3 regions of the Massilia sp. P2_C2 genome follow, and region 2 is predicted to be linked to each of the others. Evidence: predicted binding sites of a transcription regulator. Region 2 holds the regulator's gene; each other region holds the start of a gene.
What was found. The regulator FNR, encoded in region 2, switches genes on or off when oxygen is low (the NO sensors DNR and NnrR bind a similar motif). The targets are predictions, from matches to a motif close to TTGATNNNNATCAA.
Positions count from the first base shown of each region.

Region 1: a site for FNR is predicted at 1,631-1,644, ahead of AC1DYX_RS21300 (agglutinin biogenesis protein MshI). Genes of this name have one in related genera too.
Region 3: a site for FNR is predicted at 1,862-1,875, ahead of AC1DYX_RS18065 (OmpW/AlkL family protein). Genes of this name have one in related genera too.

Region 1 is NZ_JBFUDR010000210.1:945-4,948, forward strand. It holds gene AC1DYX_RS21295 (hypothetical protein) at 1-639, opposite strand, end outside; gene AC1DYX_RS21300 (agglutinin biogenesis protein MshI) at 636-1,583, opposite strand; gene AC1DYX_RS21305 (type II secretion system protein) at 1,819-2,328, opposite strand; gene AC1DYX_RS21310 (type II secretion system protein) at 2,373-2,873, opposite strand; gene AC1DYX_RS21315 (type II secretion system F family protein) at 2,882-4,004, opposite strand, start outside.
Region 2 is NZ_JBFUDR010000234.1:2,385-6,388, reverse strand. It holds gene ccoP (cytochrome-c oxidase, cbb3-type subunit III) at 1-46, shown strand, start outside; gene ccoG (cytochrome c oxidase accessory protein CcoG) at 43-1,437, shown strand; gene AC1DYX_RS22445 (FixH family protein) at 1,458-1,973, shown strand; gene fnr (fumarate/nitrate reduction transcriptional regulator Fnr) at 1,991-2,758, opposite strand; gene AC1DYX_RS22435 (cytochrome ubiquinol oxidase subunit I) at 2,959-4,004, shown strand, end outside.
Region 3 is NZ_JBFUDR010000156.1:8,834-12,837, forward strand. It holds gene AC1DYX_RS18045 (hypothetical protein) at 1-156, opposite strand, end outside; gene AC1DYX_RS18050 (DUF5076 domain-containing protein) at 230-532, opposite strand; gene AC1DYX_RS18055 (hypothetical protein) at 728-922, opposite strand; gene AC1DYX_RS18060 (hypothetical protein) at 1,035-1,631, opposite strand; gene AC1DYX_RS18065 (OmpW/AlkL family protein) at 1,942-2,559, shown strand; gene AC1DYX_RS18070 (chorismate-binding protein) at 2,666-4,004, opposite strand, start outside.

The DNA.
Region 1 (4,004 bases), on a different contig from region 2:
ATCGGCCGCCGCGGCGGATTGCAGGCTGAATTCGACGTAGGGCGCGGGCGCATCCGCTTCCTTGCCGTCGGCATCGCGCACCTTCACGCTGCCCGCCTGGCCGATCTGCATGCTGCCCACCGGCTTGCCCTGCAGGACGCGCTCATTGCGCAGGCGGGTCAGGTAACCCGGCACGAGCGCGGGATCGAGGGCCCGGCCGCGCACACCGATCTCGGTGCCGGCGCCGGCGATGGTGACGCCCGTCAGCCATACGCCGCTCACGCTCTGGCGGGCCAGCGCGCGGAAGTATTCGGCATAACCCTGCGTGTTGCCCAGGTCGCCGCGCTCGATCACGTCGGCCACGCGGCGCAGCGCATCGCGTTCGTTCTGCGCCTCGGCCAGTTCCGCTTCGAGGCGCCCGTCCTTCGTGCGCGGCGCAAACCGGGCGGTGGCTTCCTCCAGGCGCTTCTGCGCTTTCTGCACGCGCTCTTCGCCCTGCGCGACTTGCGCCTGCAGGCGCAGCACGCGCACCTTCGCATACACGCCCGCGGCGACGAGGCCCAGCACGAGCACGCCGACGGCGGCCGCCATGCCATTCACCGTGAAGATCTTCTTCTGCGGCTGGAACTGCGGGTTGAACAGGTTGATCTGCTGGCTCATGCCGCGCCCTCCTCCACGCGCAGCGCGGCCCCGATCGGTAGGAAGAAACGCTGCTGGCGTCCCGCATCTGCGAGGTCGGGGACGCGTTCCAGGTCGAGGATATTACTCAGGTTCAGCGTCTCGACCCGGGTGTAAAGGTTGCTTGACAGGTATTCGTCCAGGCCCGTCGCACCGGTCGGCGCCAGCACGAGCTTCGCCACGCTGATGAACGAAAACTGGCGCTCGAAGTTGTCGAGGGAGCGCTGCAGCTCCAGCGTGATCTTGTCGAAGCTCTGGTGCTTGCGGTCGTGGTCGTCGTCGAGGAGCTGGGAAAGCAGAACGTCGATGCGGCGCGACAGGTACAGTTCACCGCGCCACGACACCGTCAGGAGGCCGCCGTCCTCGCCGAACGACAGCATGGCGACGCCGCGGCCGTCCTGCTCCAGCAGCGCGGACACGTTGCGCTGGGCCATTTCGGGAATGTCGATCACGCGCAGTTTCACCTTCGCGGCGTTGAACTGCTTCTGGCGCGCGGCCACGACGCTGTTGCGGGCGGCAATCGCGAATACGCTCTGCTGCGGACGCACGACGGCATTCGGGTCGAGCGGCATGTCGAGGACGTCGAACGTGGCGTCGTCGACGGGGAAATCGAGGATATCCTTCAGGCGCCAGCGCATGGCGCTTTTAAGCTCTTCGCGCGGGACGTTCGGCGATTCGACCGACATGAACTGGTACTCGCCGCCCGCCAGCACCGTCGTGCAGCGGTAGTTCGCGCTGTGCGTCTCCCTGGCGGCCTTCTCGAGCGATTCCGCGGACGGTGTCCCGGGAAAGAACGTGGCCAGCGTCACGGCCGGCTTCGCACCGGCATCAGGGCCAAGGCGCACGCTCGCGGCCGCGATGCCGTCGCGCTGCGGGACCAGGGCCAGCCAGGATGCGTTGTTCTGTGCTTTACTGAAAAAACCCATGCGTGGCGGCGGTGTCCGTGACTTGGTCGAATGAGTATGTGGGAGGCTTGATTATATTCAAGTGTGGGAAAAATCCGATACCAAAATTTTACTTGGAGAGAATATTTCCGGTTTTCCGTACGGAACTACTAATCGGGTGTGGTCAATACGCCGCATTACATTGCAATCCGTTTCCCCTGCCGTAAACGAATTCGGGACCGCGGATGCGGCCCCGATCGACTCAGGCTATATGAAATCAGTTGCAGTTGTTCGCCGAACCGGTCACCGTCACGGTCGGCGGCGCGGTCGTCGTTGCCGTATAGGTGACAAAACAATTGGCGGCACTGGCCGTACCGACGAGGCTGATTGGTACGATCGCGATTGAATTGGCCGGGACGGTTGGCTGATTGGTGCCGCTCGTGCCTGCCGCAAACACTTGATAGTCCGTAGCCGCCAGACCGGCAGCCAATGCCGTCGAATCGATGGCGGACGGATAACCGTTCGACAGGATGGTCATCTGCACATCCTCCACCGTCAGCGACGTGCCGACCTGGGACGGATTGGCGAGCCATTTCCCGTGTGCCATTGCTGCGGTCGCACTCAGCGCACCCTTCGCTGCATTCAAGCTGGCCAAACGCGCATCACCGCCCAGGCTGGCAAACTTCGGCAGCGCCGTCGCCGCCAGAATACCGAGAATCACGATCACGACGATCAGTTCGATCAAGGTAAAGCCGCCCTGCGCATTGTTTTTGATGCTTACTTTCATGCTCTCTCCGATGAAGTGCGGCGCCGCGCCGCGTGGTGATGGATTTAACGACTGCCCTGCCGACCGATTTCATTCAAGGCAAGGCTGATCGCGGGAGCCCCCGCGACGCCAGGATTTCGGGTCAATTCTACCTTGAACACCGGCAACTTCGAATTGCCCACGGCAAAACTTTCTCGTTCCGGGCGCAAATAGACAAGCGTTTTGTCGCGTGGGTTAAACACCCACCCATGGCGTGCCACATTTCCCTGTCCGGATAGTGCAAATTCGCCAAGATAATCCGCCGGCGGCCGCGCCAGCAGGCGCATCGGGTTCTGCTGTGCGAGCGTCGCCAGCCGGTCAGAACGCCCCTCCGCCAGCGCGCGCGTCACTTCGACCTGCAGCGCGGTACGCAGCGCGGCGAGGGTCTGACGGGCGGTCGCTTCCTCGGCCGCGCGGCGGTAGCCGTCCAGGCGGTGCAGCAGCACGGTGGACAGCGCCGCCGTGATGGCGACGACGAGCGCGAATTCGTACAGCGTGAAGCCGCGTTTTTTTCCGAATCGAATCATCGCATTCCTCATTGGTGATGCAGGGCTGCCTTGCCCAGGTCCCAGATCGGCAGGAAGATCCCCAGCGCCAGCACGAGCACCATCGCACCGAGGAAGGTGATGAGGATCGGTTCGATCTGGCTGGACAACGTCTTGAGTTCATAGTCGACCTCGCGCTCGTACATCTGCGCGATCTCGTCCATCAGGTCGTCGAGCGAGCCGGATTCCTCGCCCACGGCGATCATCTGCAGCACGACAGGCGTGAACACATGGGCGTTCGTGGCCGTGCGCAGGATGCTCTCGCCGCGCTCGACGCCGTCGCGCATCTGGTCGAGGCGCTGGGTCAGGTAGGCGTTGTCGGCCGTCTGCGCGACGACCGTGAGGGCTTGCACGATCGGCACGCCGCTGCGGATCGACAGCGCGAAACTGCGCGCGAAGCGGGCCATCGTGGCCTTGTGGATGATCTTGCCGGCGATGGGGAAGCGCAGCTTGTAGCGGTCCCACGTCAGCCGGCCGGGCACCGTGCGCGTCCAGGCGCGGAAGCCGAAGAAAGCGGCCAGCGCCAGGCCCGCCATCACCGGCCAGTAATCGACCGTGAAGCGCGACGTCGCGATCAGGATGCGCGTCATCAGCGGCAGCTCGGCATGGAAAGTCTTGAAGACCTTCTCGAACTGCGGGATCACGAACACGTTCACGATGATCATCGCCGCGATCATCGCGACGATCACGAACGTGGGATAGCGCATCGCCGTCTTCACGCGGTCCCGCATGTCGCGATCGAATTCGAGGTGGTCGAACAGGCGCAGGAACACCTCTTCCAGTCGGCCCGTCATCTCGCCCACGCGCACCATCGACAGGTAGAACGGCGTGAAGCACTCGGTGTGGCGGCGCATCGCGGTCGACAGCTCGCGGCCCGCGTCCAGCGATTCGCGCAGGTCCTGGAGCACGCGCGCGAAGCTCTTGTTGGTCGCCGACTCCTGCAGCCCGGCCAGGCCGCGCATGATCGGCACGCCGGACTTGAGCAACGTATAGATCTGACGGCTGAACAGCTGCACGTCGATCGACGTGACCTGCTTGCGGGTGAGGCGCTCCCACAGGCCCTCGCCGGCGCCGGCGGCACCCGTACCCGTCGTCGCCTTGCGCGTGGTCGGG
Region 2 (4,004 bases):
GTCGAACGCACCCGCGGCGCAACAACATGAGGTAGCAGCAAAATGAATGCGCCGGCGCCGAAAGAAGCGATCATCAAGATGTACGCCAAGCGCGAGGACATCCATCCGCGCGAGGTGAAGGGTCGCTTCGCCACCCTGCGCCGGGCCTGCGTCTGGCTCACGCAACTGCTGTACTATGGCCTGCCGTGGCTGTCCATGCATGGCCGCCAGGCCGTGCTGTTCGACCTCGGCGCCCGCAAGTTCCACCTGTTCGGCCTCGTGCTGTGGCCGCAGGACTTCATCTACCTGGCGGGCCTGCTTATCATCTGCGCCTACGGGCTGTTCCTCGTGACGGCCGTGGCGGGGCGCGTGTGGTGTGGCTATGCCTGCCCGCAGACGGTCTACACGGAGATCTTCCTGTGGATCGAGCGCCGCATCGAAGGCGACCGCAGCGCGCGCATCCGCCTCGACCGCCAGCCGTGGACGATGGAAAAGTCGGCCAAGCGCGGCGCCAAGCATCTCGCCTGGGGCCTCGTCGCGCTGTGGACGGGTTTCACGTTCGTCGGCTATTTCACGCCGATCCGCACGCTGGGCAGCGCCGTGGCGCACCTGGGCCTCGGGCCATGGGAAGCGTTCTGGATCCTGTTCTATTCGTTCGCCACCTACGGCAACGCGGGCTGGATGCGCGAGCAGGTCTGCAAGTACATGTGCCCGTACGCCCGCTTCCAGAGCGCGATGTTCGACCGCGACACGCTGATCGTCAGCTACGACCACGTCCGCGGCGAACCCAGGGGAGCGGCCCGCACCGGCAAGGCAGGGAAAACCGACGGCGACTGCATCGACTGCAGCCTGTGCGTGCAGGTCTGCCCGACCGGCATCGACATCCGCAACGGCCTGCAATACGAATGCATCGGCTGCGCCGCCTGCATCGACGCCTGCGACGGCGTGATGGACAAGGTGCGCAAGCCGCATGGCCTGATCCGCTACGCCACCGAAAACGCGTTGGCCGGCGGCTGGGATGCGCAGCAGATCCGCGCGCGCCTGCTGCGCCCGCGCACGATCGGCTACGGCCTGGTGCTCGTGCTGATGGCGGCCGGCATGAGCACGGCGCTGGCGCTGCGGACGCCGCTGAAGCTGGACGTGATCCGCGACCGCGGTTCGATGGGCCGCGAAGTGGAGGGCGGCCAGATCGAGAACGTGTACCGCCTGCAGCTGATGAACACGGGCGAACAGGGGCATCTGTTCCACATCGCGGTGAGCGGCATCCGCTCCGCCACCGTCGTGGACGAGGATATCGTCGAACTGGACGGCGCCTCCGCGCGCGCCGTGCCCGTGCGCGTGCGCGTCGCGCATGGCGCCGCACCGACGGGGTCGAACGCGCTGGCCTTCACCGTGACGGCGCAGGACGAGCCGTCGCTGCACGTGACCGAGAAGGCCGTCTTCATCGTACCGAGATAAACGACAACAGGATCAACAACATGCACGCGACTTCACACTCCACCGGGGCCGGCCCCTGGTACACCCATCGGTGGCCGTGGTTCCTGATGCTCGGCCCGGCCACGGTGCTGGTGGGAGGCGCCTTCGTCGCCTGGCTCGCCGTCGGCCATCCGGACGCCCTCGTCGTGGGCGACTACTACAAGCAGGGCAAGGCGATCAACCAGGAGCTGCGCCGCGACCGCGCGGCGACGAAGCTCGGGCTGACTTTGCAGGCACACTACGACGCGCAGACGGGCATGCTATCGGGCCGACTTGCTGCGCGCACGGGTACGGCGCAAGCGGCCCCGTTCACGATCTACCTCGCGCACCCGACGCTGCCGCAGCGCGACCTGCGCCTGTTCGTGCGTCCGGCCGAAGACGGCACGTTCAAGGTGGCGCTGCCCGCGCTGGAACGCACGCACTGGCAGGTCGTCGTCGAAGGCGGGCTGCGCGACTGGCGGCTGGCGAAAGGGTGGGATGGCGTGCGGACGCTTACGATCGTGGCGGATGCACCCTGACGTCCGCGTGAGCCCGATCAGGCCATCGGGCTGCACTGCTCCGTCCCGGCCGCCATTGCCTTCAGCCGCACGGGTTCGAGCAGCTCGACTTCGCGCTTGTCGACCTGCACGAGGCCCAGCTTCTTGAAACGCGACAGCAGGCGGCTGATGCTTTCGATGGTCAGGCCGAGGTAGTTGCCGATGTCCTCGCGCGACATGCGCAGCTGGAAGCGCGTGGCCGAATAGCCGCGTGCCGCGTAGCGGGCGGACAGGTTGATGAGGAAGACGGCGAAACGCTGCTCGGCGCGCATATTGCCCAGCAACAGCATGACGTTTTGCTCGCGTGTGATTTCCTGGCTCATGATGCGGTGGAAGTGGCGCAGCAGCGCAGGCACCTGGCCGAACAGTTCTTCCAGGTGCGCGAACGGGATTTCGCAGACTTCGCTGTCTTCCAGCGCGACGGCGTCGCAGTGGTGGCGGTCGCCGCTGATGGCGTCCATGCCGAGCAGCTCGCCGGCCATCTGGAAACCCGTGATCTGCGACTCGCCCGCCGCGTTGATCTGGTACGTCTTGAAGTGGCCGAAGCGCACCGCGTACAGGTTGCGGAACGGATCGCCCATCTTGTACAAGGGCTCGTCGCGTTCCAGGCGCCGGCGCTTGCCGATGATCTTGTCCAGGCGGTCGATGTCCGCGTCTTCCAGGCCCATCGGCAGGCACAGCTGGTGCATGCTGCATGCCGCGCAACTGATCTTCAGCGCGTTGACATTGATGGGTTTATCGAAAGTAATGGTATCAGCGGAAATCATGGAGAGCGCCTCGGGGTAGTGCCTTGATTATAGACGTATTCATGCCGTGATCCCGATGGAAATCAAACATTCATTGTCGCAGTGCTACATGAAGTGTAGTGTTCGCGCACGAATATGGCAGACACGGCACGCCGATGCCGCCAACCGTGCGCGGGATGAGCCATGCTAGATTCCGTCCATCGCAACGACGAGGATTCGGCATGCATGGCTCGACGGCCCTGGACCTGGCGCGCGTCCAGTTCGCATTCACGATGTCGTTTCACATCCTGTTCCCGGCCATCACCATCGGCCTGGCCAGCTATCTCGCCGTGCTCGAAGGGTGCTGGCTGATGACGCGGCGCCAGGTCTTCCTCGACCTGTACCACTTCTGGCTGCGCATCTTCGCCGTCGCCTTCGGCATGGGCRTCGTGTCCGGCATTGTCATGGCTTACCAGTTCGGCACCAACTGGGGTTTCTTTTCGGAGTATGCCGGACCCATCACGGGGCCGCTGCTCGCCTACGAGGTATTGACGGCCTTTTTCCTGGAAGCGGGCTTCCTCGGCGTGATGCTGTTCGGGTGGACGCGCGTCGGCCCGGGCCTGCATTTCCTCGCCACGTGCATGGTGGCGCTGGGTACGCTGATTTCGGCCACGTGGATCCTCGGCGCCAACAGCTGGATGCAGACGCCGCAGGGCTATCTCATCGCGGACGGGCGCATGGTGCCCGCCGACTGGTTCGCCATCGTGTTCAATCCGTCGTTCCCGTACCGCCTCGCGCACATGGCCAYTGCCGCGTTCCTGTCGACGGCGCTGTTCGTCGGCGCCTCCGCCGCATGGCACCTGCGGCGCGGCAAGGATGGCCCGGCGCTGCGCACGATGTTCTCGATGGCGATGTGGATGATGGTGGCCGTGGCGCCTGTGCAGGCATTCGTGGGCGACCTGCACGGGCTCAACACCCTGAAGCACCAGCCCGCGAAGATCGCGGCCCTCGAAGGCCACTGGCAGGGCGACGGCAAGCCGCTGCCGCTGCTGCTGTTCGGCGTGCCGGACATGGACGCCGAGCGCACCCGCTACGCCATCGGTATTCCGCGCCTCGGCAGCCTCGTGCTCACGCACAGCTGGAACGGCCAGATCCCGGGGTTGAAGGATTTTCGGCGCGACGAGCGGCCGAATGCGCTCATCGTGTTCTGGAGTTTCCGTGTGATGGTCGGACTCGGCCTGCTGATGATCGCGCTGGGCGCATGGAGCCTGTGGCTGCGCTGGCGTGG
Region 3 (4,004 bases), on a different contig from region 2:
CGCGCCTGCAGGAAGATAGCCGCCAGTCGTTTCGGCGTATCCTGGCTCAGTTTGCATCTTGTAAAACTCATATATTGGAACAAGCGCAGTCTCGAAGATTTGTGCGTAGAAGACTGCTCGTCCTATCGCCGTGTAAGCATTTTCCATATTCGCCATTGTAATCGGGCTCCGTGGCCGACAGCAGACCGACCTGGTCAATCCGCTTACGACCCGAAGCGGACGGAATAAATCAGACGAACCCGCCTTTTAGGTCAGACGAAGGTACAGTTACTTCCTCGTTAAACTTCGCGACGAGTTTGGCAAGGCTTTTGGTCTCATTCAGGTTGCTACCACTCTGCAGTGCCTTAGCGATGTGGCGCGCTGCATCTGCGAGAATGGTTCCCCATGCGATTTCCTCATCAATTCCCATCCCATCACGGTACATCCCGACTTTCAGCGAGCAATGCAGCTGGCCTGCAGCCACCCAGACCCGCAGCATTTCCACGGAGTTCGGGTCTTGCAAAGCTGCTTCCGGTACAGGACGTTCGTTCATGTTGAAATTCCGGTTTCACTTGTTGAGTAAGACGACTAGGTTTCCGCTTCTGGTCGATCTCGGCCGTTCCAGCCAGCATAGCATGTTGCCACCGCAGAAAAATCGCAGACTGTCACGAAAGGCAGCACCCGACCCAGAGTGGACTTACGCGAACTGAGGCATGAATGCGTCGAGCTACTACTTCACGAAACGGACCTAGCGGGTGATAGAAGAAGTCACAGGCGAGCCGGCACGCCAGCCATCACCGAAACCGTGGGCGAAGTCGCTCCAGGTGCCCGAAGCAAGCCATAAAAAGGCGGCAACCGTAAGCAGCACGCGGTTGTGTTTCTTGAAGCCGATGGTTAAGAGGGCAGCGCCTGCAACCAAGAAGAACAGAGTGATGACTGACATTATTACCTATGATTTTTACCGTGTTTGAATTGTGGAACGTCCTGCTCGCGCTTGATAAAAGTCTGTTGCGACCGTCCGCTTCTGGCCGAACCCGGCCGTTCAACGGTAGTGGTCAGGCCTCGGGCGATATAAAGCCTAGAATGACGAAAACCCAGAAAACCAGGCCTAGTGCGATCCATACGTAATTGGCATTTGTGAGTCGGCTGTTGCTTGCGCCATCGGGATCGCCACAGCCAACATTGATCATGTGCTGTGCACTAAGCAGCAGGCCAAGCAGAGGCGCCACGATCAGTAGTGAGGCGACGTCGGTGTAGGGTGAGCCGATGGAACGAGCGCTCAAGCGGTCAAGCACGTTCGCTGCGATCATGAACAGCACCAGTTGCGTTGCCAGCGATTCGTTATTCCATTCGGCCAGCGCCTCCTTGTCACGGCCATAGGCCTTGATTTCGCGGAACAGGGCGTGGGTAAAGAAGATCGAGAAGATCCCGCGCGCCACCGGCCAGATCGATCGATCGACATTGAACTTATCGGAGCTGCAGTTTTTGTAATTGCTCCAATTCTTATAGAACCAGTAGACGCCGTACAGGCCAAAAGTCGCTAAATACAGTATTGCCAGCTTCTTTCGGGAGACGACGTAGAAAGTAGGTGCGATAAACGCGACGTCATCGTCGCTCCGGCTTTCGGTCAGTGTTTGGCTGCTATCGATCATTGACGTGTTCCAAAGTGATGTCGCCGGGGCCATGAAGTACCCGGGTGCCCGGTTCAGCATCATGCGAGCCTCTGCCCTTGACTGAACCCGACCATTCTGCCCAGCATAGCACGTTGCCGAACTGCAAAGCTCACGGACTGTCACGACAGGCGGCTCTCGACCCATACCGGCCCGTCAGCTTTTGCTGAAGCTGTCGTTTCCGCAATAACCATCACACCGTCATGGTTATTTTGATGCACATCAACGATTTTGTTGGGGTGCATCAATAGACTGATCTTCGCTGAACAACAACACGAAGAAAGGTCTCACCATGAAGAAGTCGATGCTGAAACTGATGTTCGCCGCCCTCGGTCTCGTCGGGGCCGCCGTGCCTGCACTGGCGCAGGATTCGCCGTGGCTGGTACGTGTGCGTGCGGTGCATCTCGACCCGGCCGACAAGTCCGATCCCGTGGGCGGCACCGGCGCCAGCGACCGCCTGCACGTCAGTTCGAAATGGATCCCCGATGTCGATATCTCATATTTCTTTACCCCGAATTGGGCCGCGGAACTGCTCCTCACGGTGCCGCAAAAGCATGACGTCACGCTGGACGGCCAGCGCATCGGCAGCTTCAAGCACCTGCCGCCCACGCTGCTGGCGCAATACCACTTCCTGCCGGGCGCGCAGATCGACCCGTACGTCGGCGCCGGCATCAATTACACGCTGATCTCCAGGGTCGACATCCTGAACGGCGCTGGTCGCCTCGAACACGACAGCATCGGCGCCGCGCTGCAGGCCGGCGTCGACTTCCGCATCGACAACAAGTGGTCGGTCAATCTCGACGTCAAGAAAATACAGATCCGCAGCGACGTCGACATCAACGGCGCGCATGCCAGCCGCGTCAAGGTTGATCCGCTGCTGCTCGGCGTCGGCGTCGGCTACCGGTTCTGATCCGGCTGCAGCAACGAACCCCGCTGCCTCCAAAAGCGTGTCGGCCTTCCCGGACCGGTTTTTGGCCGGCCCCGCCGGCCCTTTTTATTTGCGCACTATTTCCGCACTATTTGAGCACGGCGGCGCGCAACGGCCCGCGCAGGGCGTTACAGACGACGATTTCCTGCGCGCGCGAAAGACTGTCGCGCGTGAGCGGGCATTCGATCGCGTTCCAGGCCGGATCGTCCAGCAGCACGCCGCGCATCACGCCGGGCAGGACGCCGGACGACAGCGGCGGCGTGTACCAGCGGCCGCCGATGCGCACGAACACGTTGCTGCGTCCGCCCTCGGTCAGTTCGCCGCGCTCGTTGAAGAACAGCGTATCGAACGCGCCCACGCTTTCCGCCGCGCGCCAGGCGGCGTCGTAGCGGCTGCGGATGCTCGTCTTGTGGCGCAGGAAGATGTCGTGCGCGTGCGTCGGTGCGTCCGCCAGCAGTACCTGCACCGGTTCCGCCAGCGGTGCCAGCGCGCCGGTCTGCACGACGAGCTCGCCGTCCGGCCGCAAGGCGAGGCGCACGCGGTGCGGCGTGTCGTCCGGCAGTGCGGCGCAGGCCTGCAGCGCCGCGCTGCGTGCCATGTCCGGATTGAATGGATGGCCGAAATACGCGGCCGATGCCCGCAGGCGCGCGAGATGGCGTTCCAGGTGGCGGCATCCGTCGGTACGCGTGGCGTAGATGGTCTCGAAGATCTCGAAGTCGTTCGGCAGCCCCGTGAGGAAGCCTGCCTTGAGCCGGCATTCGGCGTATTCCGCGCCGGCGTCGCTGTCGTACACGATCCCTGCGCCCACGCCCAGTTCGCCGTGCCGCACGCCGTTCTGTTCCGGCTGCAGGGTCAGCGTGCGGATCGGAACCGCCAGGCAGAAGTCGCCGAACCGGGCCTGCTGCAGCGTGCCGAACCCGCTGCCCGCCGGCGGATCGATCCAGCCGATCGCGCCCGTGTAGATGCCGCGCGCGGCCGGTTCCAGTTCACGGATGATTTCCATCGTGCGGCGCTTGGGCGCGCCGGTGATCGAGCCGCAGGGATACAAAGCCTCGAAGATGGCCTGCAGCGACGTGCCCGGCGCGAGCTGGGCCTGCACGGTTGACGTCATCTGCAGCACGCTGCTGTAGCGCTTCACGTCGAACAGTGCCGGCACGCCCACGCTGCCGGTGCGCGCGATGCGTCCCAGGTCGTTGCGCAGCAGGTCGACGATCATGAGGTTCTCGGCGCGGTTCTTCGGGTCGGCGGCGAGTTGCTGGGCGCGCACCGCGTTGGCGACGTCGTCGTCCGGATCCGCCGGCGCCGTGCCCTTCATCGGGCGCGCCAGCAGGCGGCCGGCGTCGTGGCGCACGAACAGTTCCGGCGACAGCGACAGCACGGCGCGTCCGTCCGGCAGCGCGACGAGGGCGCCGTACGGCACCGGCTGG